Regions from separate parts of the Pantoea sp. Lu_F5_004 genome, predicted to be linked through region 4. Evidence: predicted binding sites of a transcription regulator. Region 4 holds the regulator's gene; each other region holds the start of a gene.
The links. Region 4 encodes Fur, which represses iron uptake genes when iron is present. Its sites were predicted from a motif close to ATAATAATGAGAACNACTATCAA; they were not measured.
Positions count from the first base shown of each region.

Region 1 (3,161 bases), 740 kb from region 4:
GTAGCTGGCGGCCTGCGTCGTCGATGAAGGATCCTTCATCCGTTGCTGATTCCATTCCGTCCCGAAAGTCGCGGTCTGGTTCACCAGCCATTCAAACGGCACGCTGACCTCACTGTGCAACAACACATCATCCAGCTGGATGGTATTGAAGTTGCTGTTGGCGAAGATGCCTTCGGTGCCGCCCGCCAGCCCCTCATTCAGACGCGCGTTGCGGGTATTCTCATATTGCGCGTAAGTATTGGTGCTGATGCCATTATCCCAGGCACCGGTCCACTTAACAGAAAAGTTCTGCCGATAGAGCCGGTTGGTCTCGTCACCATATTTGCTTTTCACCAGGGCGTTGGTATTGGTGTTCTGCGTGTCCCCGGCATAGAGGTTGCCCTGACGACTGTAACCGGCCCCCACTTCCAGCGTCTGCATCGGCGCAAATGCCCAGCGCAGCAGGCCATGAATATCTTTGTTGATCGAGCCTTCACGGCCCGCCGGGTACGATCCGGCGTAACTGCCGGTGCGGTCTGCGGCGTGCCCTTCATTAATGTCGTAAGCATCAGCCTGCGTTTTTGCCAGTCCGCCATAGAGCCGGAAACTGACATCATCGCCCAGTGGACCTTCAAGGCTGAAGTTGGTGCGACGGGTCGCGCCCTCCTCCTTGTGTTCCGGCACGTTGTAATAGGCGCTCCATGAGCCGTGCCACTGATTATCCATCTCTTTTTTAGTGATGATGTTCACCACGCCGCCCGCTGCACCGTTACCGTAACGGGCTGCTGCCGGACCGCGGATCACCTCAATGCGATCAATGATCTCTGGCGGCACCCAGTTGGTGTCGCCGCGCGTATCACGCTCGCCACGCCAGCCAAGCCGAACCGCGTTGCGGCTGGTCACCGGCAATCCATCAATCAGAATCAGGGTATTTTCCGGCCCCATGCCGCGGATATCGATCTGGCGATTGTTTCCGCGCTGGCCGCTGGTGGAGTTACCGGTCAGATTGACGCCAGGCATGGTGCGGATAATTTCGGCGACATCGCGTGCGGGTGGATGTTTTTTAATTTCGTCGGCGGTGATGGTCGACACGCCAGGTGCCTGCAACGTCTGCTCGGCGGCGGTCACCATCATGGTCTCGTCGTGGAGGGTATCGGAGGTGCTGCTGTCGATGGCCGGTTCGCGGGTGGCTTCGGCAGCCACGGCACCGGCAGAAATGAGAGAGGCGGTGAAACCCAGTTCAATCATAATGGCTAACGAAAGCCGGGATAACTTTTTCATTTTTCTGTTCCTGGAGTGCCGGCGAGGATGCCACTGCCGGCGTGCCGGTAAAAAAGTAATAACCTTGCCTGCAACGTTTTCCCCTTGTCGCCGGGCCAGTGTCAGAACCGCTTTGCATCAGTCTGAAAGCCGGTGCGGCAGAGAGGATGCACGCGCTCCCTGTCGGGCGGAAACACCCTATTGCAAATGCAAATAATTATCAATACTATTATTCATAACATGCATGACCCTAATCAAGGGTGATCGAAAGATGGCGCGTATGACGTGGTTAAATGAAGAAACCGGCAGTGAACGCTGGTGGCAACAGCAGCAGCAACGGGGCATTCCTCTGGTTGAAGCTGGCGAAAAGGGAACCTGTCAGGTCACCTTTTTCTGGCGCGATCCCCAGGGTGACACGCAGCACTCCGCTACCCGGCGCGTCTGGATCAATATTACCGGCGTAACCGATCATCATCATTCTGCGGTCCCCTCCTCATTAACGCCTGTTCCCGATACCGATGTCTGGTGGTGGCAAACCGCCCTGCCCGCTGACTGGCGCGGCAGCTACTGCCTGATTCCTGATAGTCAGGAAGAGACTTTTACCGGGCAGGCCGATATGCAGTCAGTGCGCCAGTGGTGGCGTCAGAAATTCCCGCAGGCGCAAAGCGACCCGCTGAATCCTTTGCGAAGCTGGGCGGGTGGACGCGGAATGAGGGTCTCGCCACTGCACCTGCCACACGCGCCGGATCAGCAGGTGTGGCGTGCGGTTGATGAAGGCCGTGCCGCCGATATTCCGCTGCAACACTATTTGTGGCGCAGCGAACGGCTGGGAAACCAGCGTCAGATCTGGATCTCTGTTACCGGAGACGCCAGTGCAGGCGATCGTCCGCTGGTACTGCTGCTGGATGGTCAGTTCTGGGCACAGAACATGCCGGTTGCCGGCCCGCTTCAGCAACTGACAGAGGCGGGCGAACTGCCCCCTGCGGTCTATGTCATGATCGACATCATCGACCGCGAACACCGCACGCGTGAGCTGACCTGTAACCCTGACTTCTGGCTGGCGATTCAGCACGAGCTGTTGCCGCAGGTTCAGCGCTGGGCGCCGTTTCGTGCCGACAGCACGCTGGTAGCGGGACAGAGTTTTGGCGGCCTTTCTGCCGCTTACGCCACCCTGACCTGGCCGGAAACCTTTGCTGGAGCGATCAGCCTCTCCGGTTCGTTCTGGTGGCCCGCGCGCGGCGACCCCAATGGCTGGCTGCCACAGCAGTTACAACAGGGTTTGCTGCAGGCACCCCCTCGCCGCTTCTACATGGAAGCGGGACGACGCGAACGGTTGATTCTGGCAGCAAACCAGCAGTTTCAGCGCGATCTGACCGCCGCCGGACATCAGGTCAGCTATCACCCGGTTGAAGGCGGCCACGATGCGCTGTGCTGGCGCGGCGGACTGCTGGCAGGCCTTAAAGCCATGTGGCAATAGCCCTGACCCGCTTATATCCCGCCTTCTGCGCGCCACTGAAAGATATCGGATATGCAGGACAGCGGCGTTAGCGCGCCCGGTGACTGCGGACAGGAGACCGACATGCAACAACTTAACCCTTTCGACGATCCGCAACAGGATTGTCAGGTACTGAAGAACGATCAGCAGCAGTACAGCCTATGGCCCGCCTTTTGTGCGGTTCCGGCAGGATGGCAGCCGGTGTTTGGCCCCGGACCACAGGCTGACTGTCTGAGCTGGCTGAATGAAAACTGGCACGATATCCGTCCGGTTATGACGCAGGACAGAGGCGAAAATGTCTGAGATCACCCTCAACCCGCAGACAGAACAAAAAACGCTGCCACTGGTGGCCGCTCAGCCCGGAATCTGGATCGCTGACCAGCTATCGCCCTATTCCAATGCTTACGCCGTGGCGCATTTTGTCGAA
Region 1 is NZ_CP194946.1:3,676,292-3,679,452, forward strand. It holds gene ACR8BN_RS17055 (TonB-dependent siderophore receptor) at 1-1,260, opposite strand, end outside; gene fes (enterochelin esterase) at 1,511-2,716, shown strand; gene ACR8BN_RS17065 (MbtH family protein) at 2,819-3,037, shown strand; gene ACR8BN_RS17070 (enterobactin synthase subunit F) at 3,030-3,161, shown strand, end outside.
Region 1: fes (enterochelin esterase) is a predicted target of Fur. The motif match lies at 1,447-1,469, and genes of this name have one in related genera.

Region 2 (3,161 bases), 750 kb from region 4:
AAATTGCCCCGCTGACGCCCAGTGCCGCACCAATCAGCAACGCCATCATGACGCGCGGCAGTCGCCACTCCAGCACAATCAGCTGAATATTGCGCGCCGCCTCGCCGTTGATAAGGGCCCACAACTGGCTGGCGGAGAGCGGTAAGGTGCCGCGCGTAATGCTCAGAAAGGCCAGCACCCCGCAGGCCATCAGCAGCATCAGCGCATTAATCATCACCCGTTTCATAGCTGCCCTCTTCCCGACTTGCGGCGCACCAGCACAATCAGCATAGGCGCGCCCAGTATGGCCGTGACAATCGACACGCGCAGTTCACCCGGTACCAGCAGCCGTCCCAGAATATCGGCGGCCAGCAGCAAACAGGGGGTGATAAGAAGGGTTCCGGGCAGCATCCAGCGATGATCGTTACCCAGCAGCCAGCGGGACAGATGTGGCGTCATTAAGCCGACAAAAGCGATGGGGCCGACAGCAGCTGTCGCCGCCCCACTCAGCAGCGCAATAGCCAGTAATCCCACCAACTGGGTACGCATCACCCGGGTACCCAGCGCGGTCGCCATATCACCGCCCATACTCAGGCTGTTGAGCGAACGCGCCAGCAGCAGCGCCAGCAGGCTACCGGCGACTACCGCCGGAAAGGTGGTGCGCAGAATGGCAAAATTGCGGATATCCAGCGAGCCGCTGTGCCAGAAACGCAGATGATCGTAGATGTCAGGATTGAGCAGCGATAAACCAGAGGTTAACCCCTCCAGCACCGCGCCCAGCGCCACGCCTGCCAGCGTCAGACGCACCGGGTTAACGCGGCCACCGCCCAGCGCGCCGGTCAGCGCCACCAGCAGGGAGGCCAGCAGTGCGCCCGTAAAGGCAAAGCCAAGCCAGTCAGCGGGGGAATCTGCGCCAGACAGGGCGATGCCCAGCACCACCGCAAAGCCCGCACCGGCGTTGATACCGAGAATGCCGGGATCGGCCAGCGGATTGCGCGTCAGGCTCTGCATCAGCGCGCCCGCCAGACCTAAACTGATCCCGGCCAGCAGACCCGCCAGGGTGCGCGGCAGTCGGGCATCGCGCACGATGACACAATCGACGCGGTTACAGTCGCTGAATAAGGCCTGCGTGACATCATGAAAGGGGATAGATTTGGCGCCCAGCATCAGGCTGAGCGCGAGAAGCAACAAAAGCAGCATCCCTGAACCTGCTATTGCACGAAGTTGACGCATAACGTTTAAACCTTCACCGATTCATTGAGATCGCAGCACGAGTCATTATGATAATGATACTTGTTATCGTTATTAGTGATTTTTTGTATGTTACCATGACTCCCGGACTCAATGATGAGGAAAATGGGTGCAAAAAAGCGACGTTATGAACAAACCCTCCCACTTTATCGATCTCAGCCTGCTGAGAACCCACCCCGCCTTTCGCGCCATTTTTATCGCCCGCTTTATCTCCATTGTCGCCCTCGGCATGCTGGCGGTGGCGGTACCGGTTCAGATTCAGCAACTGACGCAGTCGCCGCTGCTGGTGGGTCTGGCGGTGACGCTGGCCGGTGCCGGCATGTTTATCGGCCTGCTGACTGGCGGCGTGCTGGCGGATCGCTATGAGCGCCGACGTCTGATCCTGTTTGCCCGATCCACCTGTGGCCTGGGCTTTGTCGCCTTATGCATCAATGCCCTGCTCCCTTCGCCGTCGGTGATCGCCGTCTTTGTGCTGGGACTGTGGGATGGTTTTTTCGGCGCGATAGGCGTCACCGCGCTGCTGGCGGCAACTCCGGCGCTGGTCGGGCGTGAAAATCTGATGAAAGCAGGTGCGATTACCATGCTGACGGTGCGCTTTGGCGCGATTCTCTCCCCGGCCATTGCCGGACTGGTCATCGCGCAGGGCGGTGTGGCGTGGAACTACGGACTGGCGGCGTTCGGCACGTTGCTGACGGTGTTAACCCTGCTGCGATTGCCGCGGCTTGCGCCACCGCCGCAGCCGCGTGAACATCCGCTGAAAGCACTGGCCAGCGGCGTGCAATTCCTGTTTGCCAGCCCGATTGTTGGCATGGCGGCGCTGGTCGGCGCGCTGGTGACGTTAGCCAGCGCAGTGCGCGTGCTCTATCCGGCGCTGGCGCCACACTGGCAGGTCGGCGTGACGGAGTTAGGGCTGATGTATGCCGCTGTTCCGCTGGGTGCTGCCACAGGTGCGCTCACCAGCGGACGGCTGGCACAGTCACCACAGCCGGGCCGCCTGATTCTGGCGAGTGCTATTGCTGCTTTCGTCGCACTGGCTCTGTTCAGCCTGATGCCGTGGTTCAGCGCCAGTCTGGTCTGCCTCGCGGCCTTTGGCTATTTCAGTGCCATCAACAGCCTGGTGCAGTACGCGATGATCCAGACGCTGACGCCTGATGCGCTGCTCGGCAGGATCAACAGCCTCTGGACAGCGCAGAATGTCACCGGCGATGCGATAGGTGCAGCGATGATTGGCGCGATGGGTTCACTGCTGTTGCCGCAGCAGGCGGCCAGCCTGTCTGGTCTGGCAGCCACCGTGCTGGGCATCATCATGTGGCTGCTGATGGCGCGTCTGCGTCGCTATCAACCGCCTGCACCGGCGGAAACGGGATCATGATTTCACGAACAGCGTCTCCAGCCGCGTCAGCAAATTGCTGGCGCTGTAGTAGTCGAGCCGGAAGCTATCCAGCCCCAGCGCATAGACCGCTTTGGCGCGCACCGCTGGGGTCTGTGCCAGGAAAGGGTTGCTCATCACCTGTGCGGCGGTGGGCTCTTCAGCGGCAAACAGCAGATATGATTGACCATTAAGGCCTGCCGCCAGATTTTCTCCTGACAGTTGCAGGATATCTTTACGCTGTCCCATGCTGTGACCAGACTGAAGAGTGGCCGGCGGCGTCGCCAGAGTGAAGCCCAGTTGCTGCAGTAATTTCCCCTGCGCCGACGCATCCGTCCATAGATTGACTGCCCGGCCATCCCCGTTCCACACCATCGCTGAAACCGGCTGCGGCGGCAGGGTCAGCTTCGCTTTCAGAGCCTTTTCTCGCGCATCAAACTCAGCTTTCCGGGCGGCAGCTTCCGCTTCATGCCCGGTCGCCTCGCCCAGCAACGTCACCAGTTGCTGCCAGCTTTTATCGTCGTAATTCACCACCAGCACCGGCGCAATCGCCGCGAGTTGA
Region 2 is NZ_CP194946.1:3,684,837-3,687,997, forward strand. It holds gene fepG (iron-enterobactin ABC transporter permease) at 1-226, opposite strand, end outside; gene fepD (Fe(3+)-siderophore ABC transporter permease) at 223-1,212, opposite strand; gene entS (enterobactin transporter EntS) at 1,358-2,602, shown strand; gene fepB (Fe2+-enterobactin ABC transporter substrate-binding protein) at 2,597-3,161, opposite strand, start outside.
Region 2: fepD (Fe(3+)-siderophore ABC transporter permease) is a predicted target of Fur. The motif match lies at 1,266-1,288, and genes of this name have one in related genera.

Region 3 (3,161 bases), 1.9 Mb from region 4:
CCGTAGATGTAGGCTTTATCGCGGTTCTCCGCCTGATAGGTGGTGTAAATGTTGGCAGGCACATTGACGAACTGACCCGGATTAGCCGCCCGGCTGTAGCGGGTAAAGGCAATAAAGTTTTTATAGTCGTTATAAAAAGCGGCAGCGTTAAGCGTGACGCCTTTTGCCACCTCTCCTTTTACACCCCACTCGTAGTTGTTGCTGGTTTCGGTTTTCAGGTCTGCATTACCAATCAGCGCATACTGTGCAGGTCCGGCATAGCTGGAGCCAAGGTTCCATGAGCCATAAAGCTGGGTATCGTTGGGGAACTGCGCGCCACGGGTATATTGCAGATAAGTCATCAGCTTCGGTGTGAGATCGTACTGGAAGGCGATCGACGGCAATATCTGGGTGTCGCTGTTTGGCGATCCATAGAGCGCTGAGACTTCGCTGGCGTCGAGCACGCTACTGTTCGTGGTCAGCGTCGCCACATCACGCGGTCGGGTGTTCTGATAGGCCACGCGCGCGCCCGGCACGATGGCCGCCCGATGTCCGTCAGCATCGAAGCTGATGGTATCCTGCAGATAACCGCCCACGGTGTAGCTACGACTGTCAGCCTGCGGCTGCATGATCGCAGTAAAAGCACTGGCGGGTGGTGACTGACGGAAAGGTCGTTCAGTATCCACCAGACGCGCATTCAGCCCGGCACTCAGTTCATGTCGCCCGACGCTTTTGAGCGCGCCGGCGTCAAAACCGTAGCTGTCGCTATTGTAGTCGGAATAAACGGTTTGCCTGGCAGTGGCACTCGACGGCATGCGGGTATTGTCATGCGCCTGGGTCTGCTGCCAGTAAACGCGGGTCGTCAGGCTGTCGATCAGGTCATTGTAAGGCGTGTACTCATCCGCCAGGCTGATGCCCCAGCGGCGGGTATCACTCTGCTGCTGTGCCGTTCCCCAGACTGTATTGCCTGAAGTGCTCCAGCTGTCGTAATGGCTGTGGTGGGTTTTGTGATAGTAATCGACCGTCGCGCTGAGCTTATGAGCATCATTGGGCTGCCAGATGCCGGAGGTCATAAAGGCATCGGAGTGCCAGTTGGCCGGATAAGCATCGAGCGTGCCGCTGTTATTACGGGTTTCCTGACCGTCGCGGCGGCTGTAAACAAAGATGCCGCGCAGTTCATCGTCACCGGCAGCGGCGGTGATGCCGTTATGCCAGCTGCGACTGGACGAGTCATAGTCGCTCTGATAACTGAATGCGGTCGCTTTTCCGGGATGCAGGTAATCGTCGGGAGACTTATTACGGAACGAGACGTTGCCGCCAATCGAGGTGTTCGGCTGATCCACTGCTGTGGCGCCCTTCTCAATCTCAATACGGCCAAACATATAAGGATCGATGTAATCGCGGCCAATGCCAAAGCTGTCGAGACCTGCGCGTCCTACATAACTGCGGCCAGTGGCCTGCGGCAACGGAATGCCGTCCACATCCAGACCGACTCGGTTGCTCTCGAGGCCACGAATGTTGTAGCCGGTATAACCGGCCCGATCAAAACCGCTCTTACCGGCTGATGAACCGCCACGGGTACCGGTAGCGCTGATCAGCGGTTCATAGCGCATGATCGATCCAAAGTCAGTGGCACCACGCTGTTGCAGATCGCTGGCAGAGAGAGAGGTTTTACTGCCTGCCGTTTTTTTGATTTCCGGTGCCGTCACCGTCATTACCGGTTCGGCACTGCTGCCATAGCGGTCAGAAAGGGTTAGCGTGGCAGATTCACTGCCCGCAGCATAAGTGCAGGTGGTATTGATGAAGGTGGCGAGCAACGCCAGTTGAGTCAGACGCGGTTGCGTCAATCTCCGAAAACGTGGTGACATAGGCGCGAATTACCTGATTAATTGTTAGTATTCGCTCACTTGCTTGCTGGCAACAGTAAAACGGCTCCGCATAAAAGCCGTGAAAAGTCAGAACATCATGCTGGTGTAGTAATTATCGCCCGGAATTTAATGCAACTGATAATCATTATCAATATTATTTACATTTAGATATAAACCACAGCGCACAAATTGTTAACCCGAATGCATTGGCATTTATCAACACGTAAAGGAATAGAGTTATGGCGCAAAAACCTGTGGTTGTTATTCACTACTGTATGCAATGCAACTGGCTGATGCGGTCAGCGTGGATGGCACAGGAACTTCTGCATACCTTCGCTGAGGATCTGGCGGAAGTGACGCTGAAACCGGGCACCGGCGGTATCTTTGAGATTACGCTGGATGAGCATCTGCTGTGGGAACGTAAGCGGGATGGTGGCTTCCCGGATGCAACCACGCTGAAACAGCGTGTGCGGGACATCTGCTTCCCGGATCGTACGCTGGGCCACATCGACAAACACAAAACTGAAATCAGCTAAGTCCGCTATTAGCTGTGGGTGATTTTTTCTGCCGCGTCGTGCAGCGCCTTAATCAGCGTCTGCAGCGCGGCTTCTGAGATATCTTCCTGCGCAAGCCGCCGGTTCAGCGCGACCTTCAACCCATGAATCGCCTGCTCAACAGCAGGAATGCTGCGGTTATTGACCAGAATTGCCAGCGTAGAGAGCCGTGTAATCAGGCTGGTGACCGTTTCACGGTTCTCTGCCAGCTGCGCTTCTCCCGCTGCCGTCAGGCGGTAGGCTTTACGCGTTGCCTGCGCATCCACCACCTGAATCGCCTCCATCTCTTCCAGCAGCGTCAGATTGGGGTAAATGATCCCCGGACTGGGCGAATACTCTCCCTTTGACAGCTCCTCAACAGACTTGATCAGCTCATAGCCGTGCGCGGCATTCTGCGCCAGGAAATGGAGCATCAGCAGGCGAATCTCACTCGCTTCCAGCATCTTTTCACGTCGCTTGCGCCGTCCGCTGCAACTGCCTGCGCGCGCAGTCTGATCGTCAGATGAAGTGGAAGTCGGATGCTGTTTCATGGCCTGCCCTGCTGCGAAAAAAGTGGAATTGATGGTAGTGCGCTGCCTGGCAAAACTCAATTGCCTTAGCGGCTTACTTCTGGTGCCAGTAGGCCACCGCCCGCACGAAATCACTGTTGAGGCCGCGCTGCACCGTGAAGTAGTCACACAGCGCTTTAACAAACTCACCTTCGCCGGTCAGCCAGATAAAGTAATCTTCCGTCGGGATAGAGATCTGATCCAGCCGGGCA
Region 3 is NZ_CP194946.1:772,324-775,484, reverse strand. It holds gene ACR8BN_RS03715 (TonB-dependent receptor domain-containing protein) at 1-1,847, opposite strand, end outside; gene ACR8BN_RS03710 (SelT/SelW/SelH family protein) at 2,087-2,383, shown strand; gene ACR8BN_RS03705 (PadR family transcriptional regulator) at 2,392-2,931, opposite strand; gene ACR8BN_RS03700 (siderophore-interacting protein) at 3,005-3,161, opposite strand, start outside.
Region 3: ACR8BN_RS03715 (TonB-dependent receptor domain-containing protein) is a predicted target of Fur. The motif match lies at 1,983-2,005, and genes of this name have one in related genera.

Region 4 (3,161 bases):
CGGTCATTAATCCTGAGTCACTGACCATCAAAAACGGCTTTGTTGAACCCAGCCTGCGCGATGTGGAACCGACAACACCGTTTCAGTTTGAACGTGAAGGTTATTTCTGCGCCGACAGCGTTTACTCGAAACCGACGCAACTGGTGTTTAACCGCACCGTCGGTCTTCGTGATACCTGGACCAAAACGGGCGAATAAATTTTTTGAGGCCGACCTCATAAAATGACAAAAGGGCGATTTATCGCCCTTTTTTATTGCCCCGATTTTTACCATCGCCGACGTTTATTCTGCACTAACCACAACCGGTTCAGTACCGCTTTGTGGGAGTAATCTGAGTTTAAAAAAATTAATCAATTTCAGGATGTGAATTGTCAGCTTTCAGGTAGGCTATCCGCTCTCAGAGGTTGCAAAGCGGGTTACAGAAGGAAAAAAAATGACAGTTCTCGCCCAGGAAGCCAAACACAGTGTCGTCGTTTTACATCAGCTCATTGAACGTATTTTTAATCAGCCAGCCGGATCTGACGACAGTTTCCAGCTGCTGATGTCCTATTTTCATCCTGAATTTCGCATGGTGACCCCAAAGGGCAAAGAGTACAATCTGAACGAGGTCGAGGATCTTTTCCAGCAGTTGCAAGGGCAGCGGGAAGGGATGCGCATTGCCACCTGTGAACATGTCATTCTCTCTCATCATGAAAAAGAGATCGTCGTACAGTATCGTGAAATGCAGATGATGAACGGCAATAACCAGAGCCGCATTTCGCTGGCCATTCTGGATTGCAGCAGCTCCATTCCACGCTGGCGCTATCTGCAGGAGACGCTGGTCGCCTGAGTTGAGGGCAGAAAACAGACGAAAAAAAACCGGTGAATTCACCGGTTTTTTTATTTCAGGCCGCGCCAGCGTTACTGGTCGTGCAGCGTTTCGTCTTCACGGCAGTCGCCCAGCGTACAGTGTCCATAGAGATAGAGGCTGTGGTTGGTCAGCTTGATGCCATGACGAGTCGCGATTTCACGCTGACGCGTTTCAATCGATTCGTCGCTGAACTCGATAACCTTGCCGCAATCCAGGCAGATCAGGTGATCGTGGTGATGCTGCTGCGTCAGTTCGAAGACAGACTTGCCGCCTTCAAAGTTGTGACGAGTCACAATACCGGCATCATCAAACTGGTTCAGAACACGGTAAACGGTCGCCAGGCCAATCTCTTCGCCAATGTCGATCAGGCGTTTATACAAATCTTCCGCACTGACGTGATGGCACTCAGGTTCCTGAAGCACTTCCAGAATTTTCAGTCTGGGCAGCGTTACTTTCAGGCCAGCCTTCTTTAATGCGGTGTTGTTGTCAGTCATGCGGATTTTGTCCTGTTACTAATATTCACTTTTGTGGCTTATCGCCTTGAATGTCGATCTGTGCTCATTCTCATTTGCGTCTCATTATAGAACTGAAGCGATGAAATGAAAACCAGAGGGCGTGTCTGAATCATCATGGGCTATTGGGGATTCGTCACCGGGCCGGGGAAGATTCTGACAGAGGTCTGTTAGCACATCACTTAGTCTTGCCGCCTGAGAAAATAAGCGGAAGATCGATGCGGGTATTCTACAGATTAAACGGAGAAAGTTAAAAAAATGTGGCTATTATTTCTATAGGCATTTTCATTGCCTCAATGTGAGCTGGCGCTCACATTGAGTCGGGCAGGATCAGGCTTCGATGATCTCTTTCAGCTGCAGTTCATCAAAAATCTGCTTAACCCACTGCTCCACACGCTGGCTGGTCAGCTCAGGCTGGCGATCTTCGTCAATGGCCAGGCCCAGGAAGTGGGTGTCATCGGCCAGGCCTTTCGAGGCTTCGAAGTGATAACCTTCAGTTGGCCAGTGTCCGACAATCACGGCACCGTGCGGTTCGATAATGTCGCGAATCGTGCCCATGGCATCACAGAAATACTCTGCGTAATCTTCCTGGTCGCCACAGCCAAACAGCGCAACCAGCTTGCCGTTAAAATCGATCTCTTCCAGCGTCGGGAAAAAGTCATCCCAGTCGCACTGCGCTTCACCGTAGTACCAGGTCGGAATGCCCAGCAGCAGGATATCGAACGCTTCCAGATCTTCTTTTGTGCTTTTTGCGATGTCATGGACTTCTGCAACATCTGTACCCAGCTGTTTCTGGATCATTTTTGCAATGTTTTCGGTATTGCCGGTATCGCTGCCGAAGAAGATGCCTACGAGTGCCATGAGTAAAATAACCTCTTAAATCCTGATGATGAGATGTGTGCCGCAGCACATTTCAGCGAATAATAGCAGACGAGAGAAAACCGGTGAACGGTTAAAGCCCCGACATTTGCCTCTGCGTGCGATTTGCCCGCATTAATCCAGTTTGAGCTGTGCCAGTAGCATCTGTTCAATCAGTTCGCTACGGCTGAGATTGCGCTGTTCTGCCAGCGTATTGAGTGCATCGACGGCGTCACTGTTCATTTTCAGTTCGACACGACGAAGTCCGCGTCCTTTGTCACGTTTCAGTTGATTGCGCTTGTTAATGCGCAGCTGTTCATCACGCGAAAGCGGACTGGTTTTGGGTCGACCTGGGCGGCGCTCATCAGCAAAGAGATCGAGCGTCGTGCGGTCAGTCTGTTCTTTTGCCATGGCTTAGTAAAACTGAATGGGGGCGGGCGCCAGACACTCACCGCGCAGATTATAAATTATTGGCCATTGCCGCAGCAAAACTGACCCGCGGCAAAATTTTAGCGCGCCATCATACTTCACGCTTACGCCGGACGCCAATCCTAAACCTTTACCGCCATCTATTTGCTTTTAAAGCGCAAAAAAGCGACGGACACTGCGCAAAACGGCATCGGGTTTCTCTGCATGAACCCAGTGTCCTGCGCCACCGATCACATGCGCCTGAGCGGCCGGGAACTGCTGCAGCAACGCATCGCGATAGCTGTTATCCAGGTAGCTGGAGTCGCCGCCGCGAATAAACAGCGCCGGGTGATTCCAGGCGGGAACCGGCTGCCAGCCAGAGATCGTGGTGTAGTTATCCCATAGCACCGGGACGTTGAAGCGCCACTCCCCCTCCTGGAATGATTTCAGCAGGAACTGGATCACCCCTTCTTCCTCGATCAGCGTTCGCATGACCTTCGCCGCCTCGCTGCGGGATGAGACGCCCGCATCGGT
Region 4 is NZ_CP194946.1:2,932,197-2,935,357, reverse strand. It holds gene glnS (glutamine--tRNA ligase) at 1-197, shown strand, start outside; gene ACR8BN_RS13650 (hypothetical protein) at 433-828, shown strand; gene fur (ferric iron uptake transcriptional regulator) at 900-1,343, opposite strand; gene fldA (flavodoxin FldA) at 1,692-2,222, opposite strand; gene ybfE (LexA regulated protein) at 2,355-2,630, opposite strand; gene ybfF (esterase) at 2,799-3,161, opposite strand, start outside.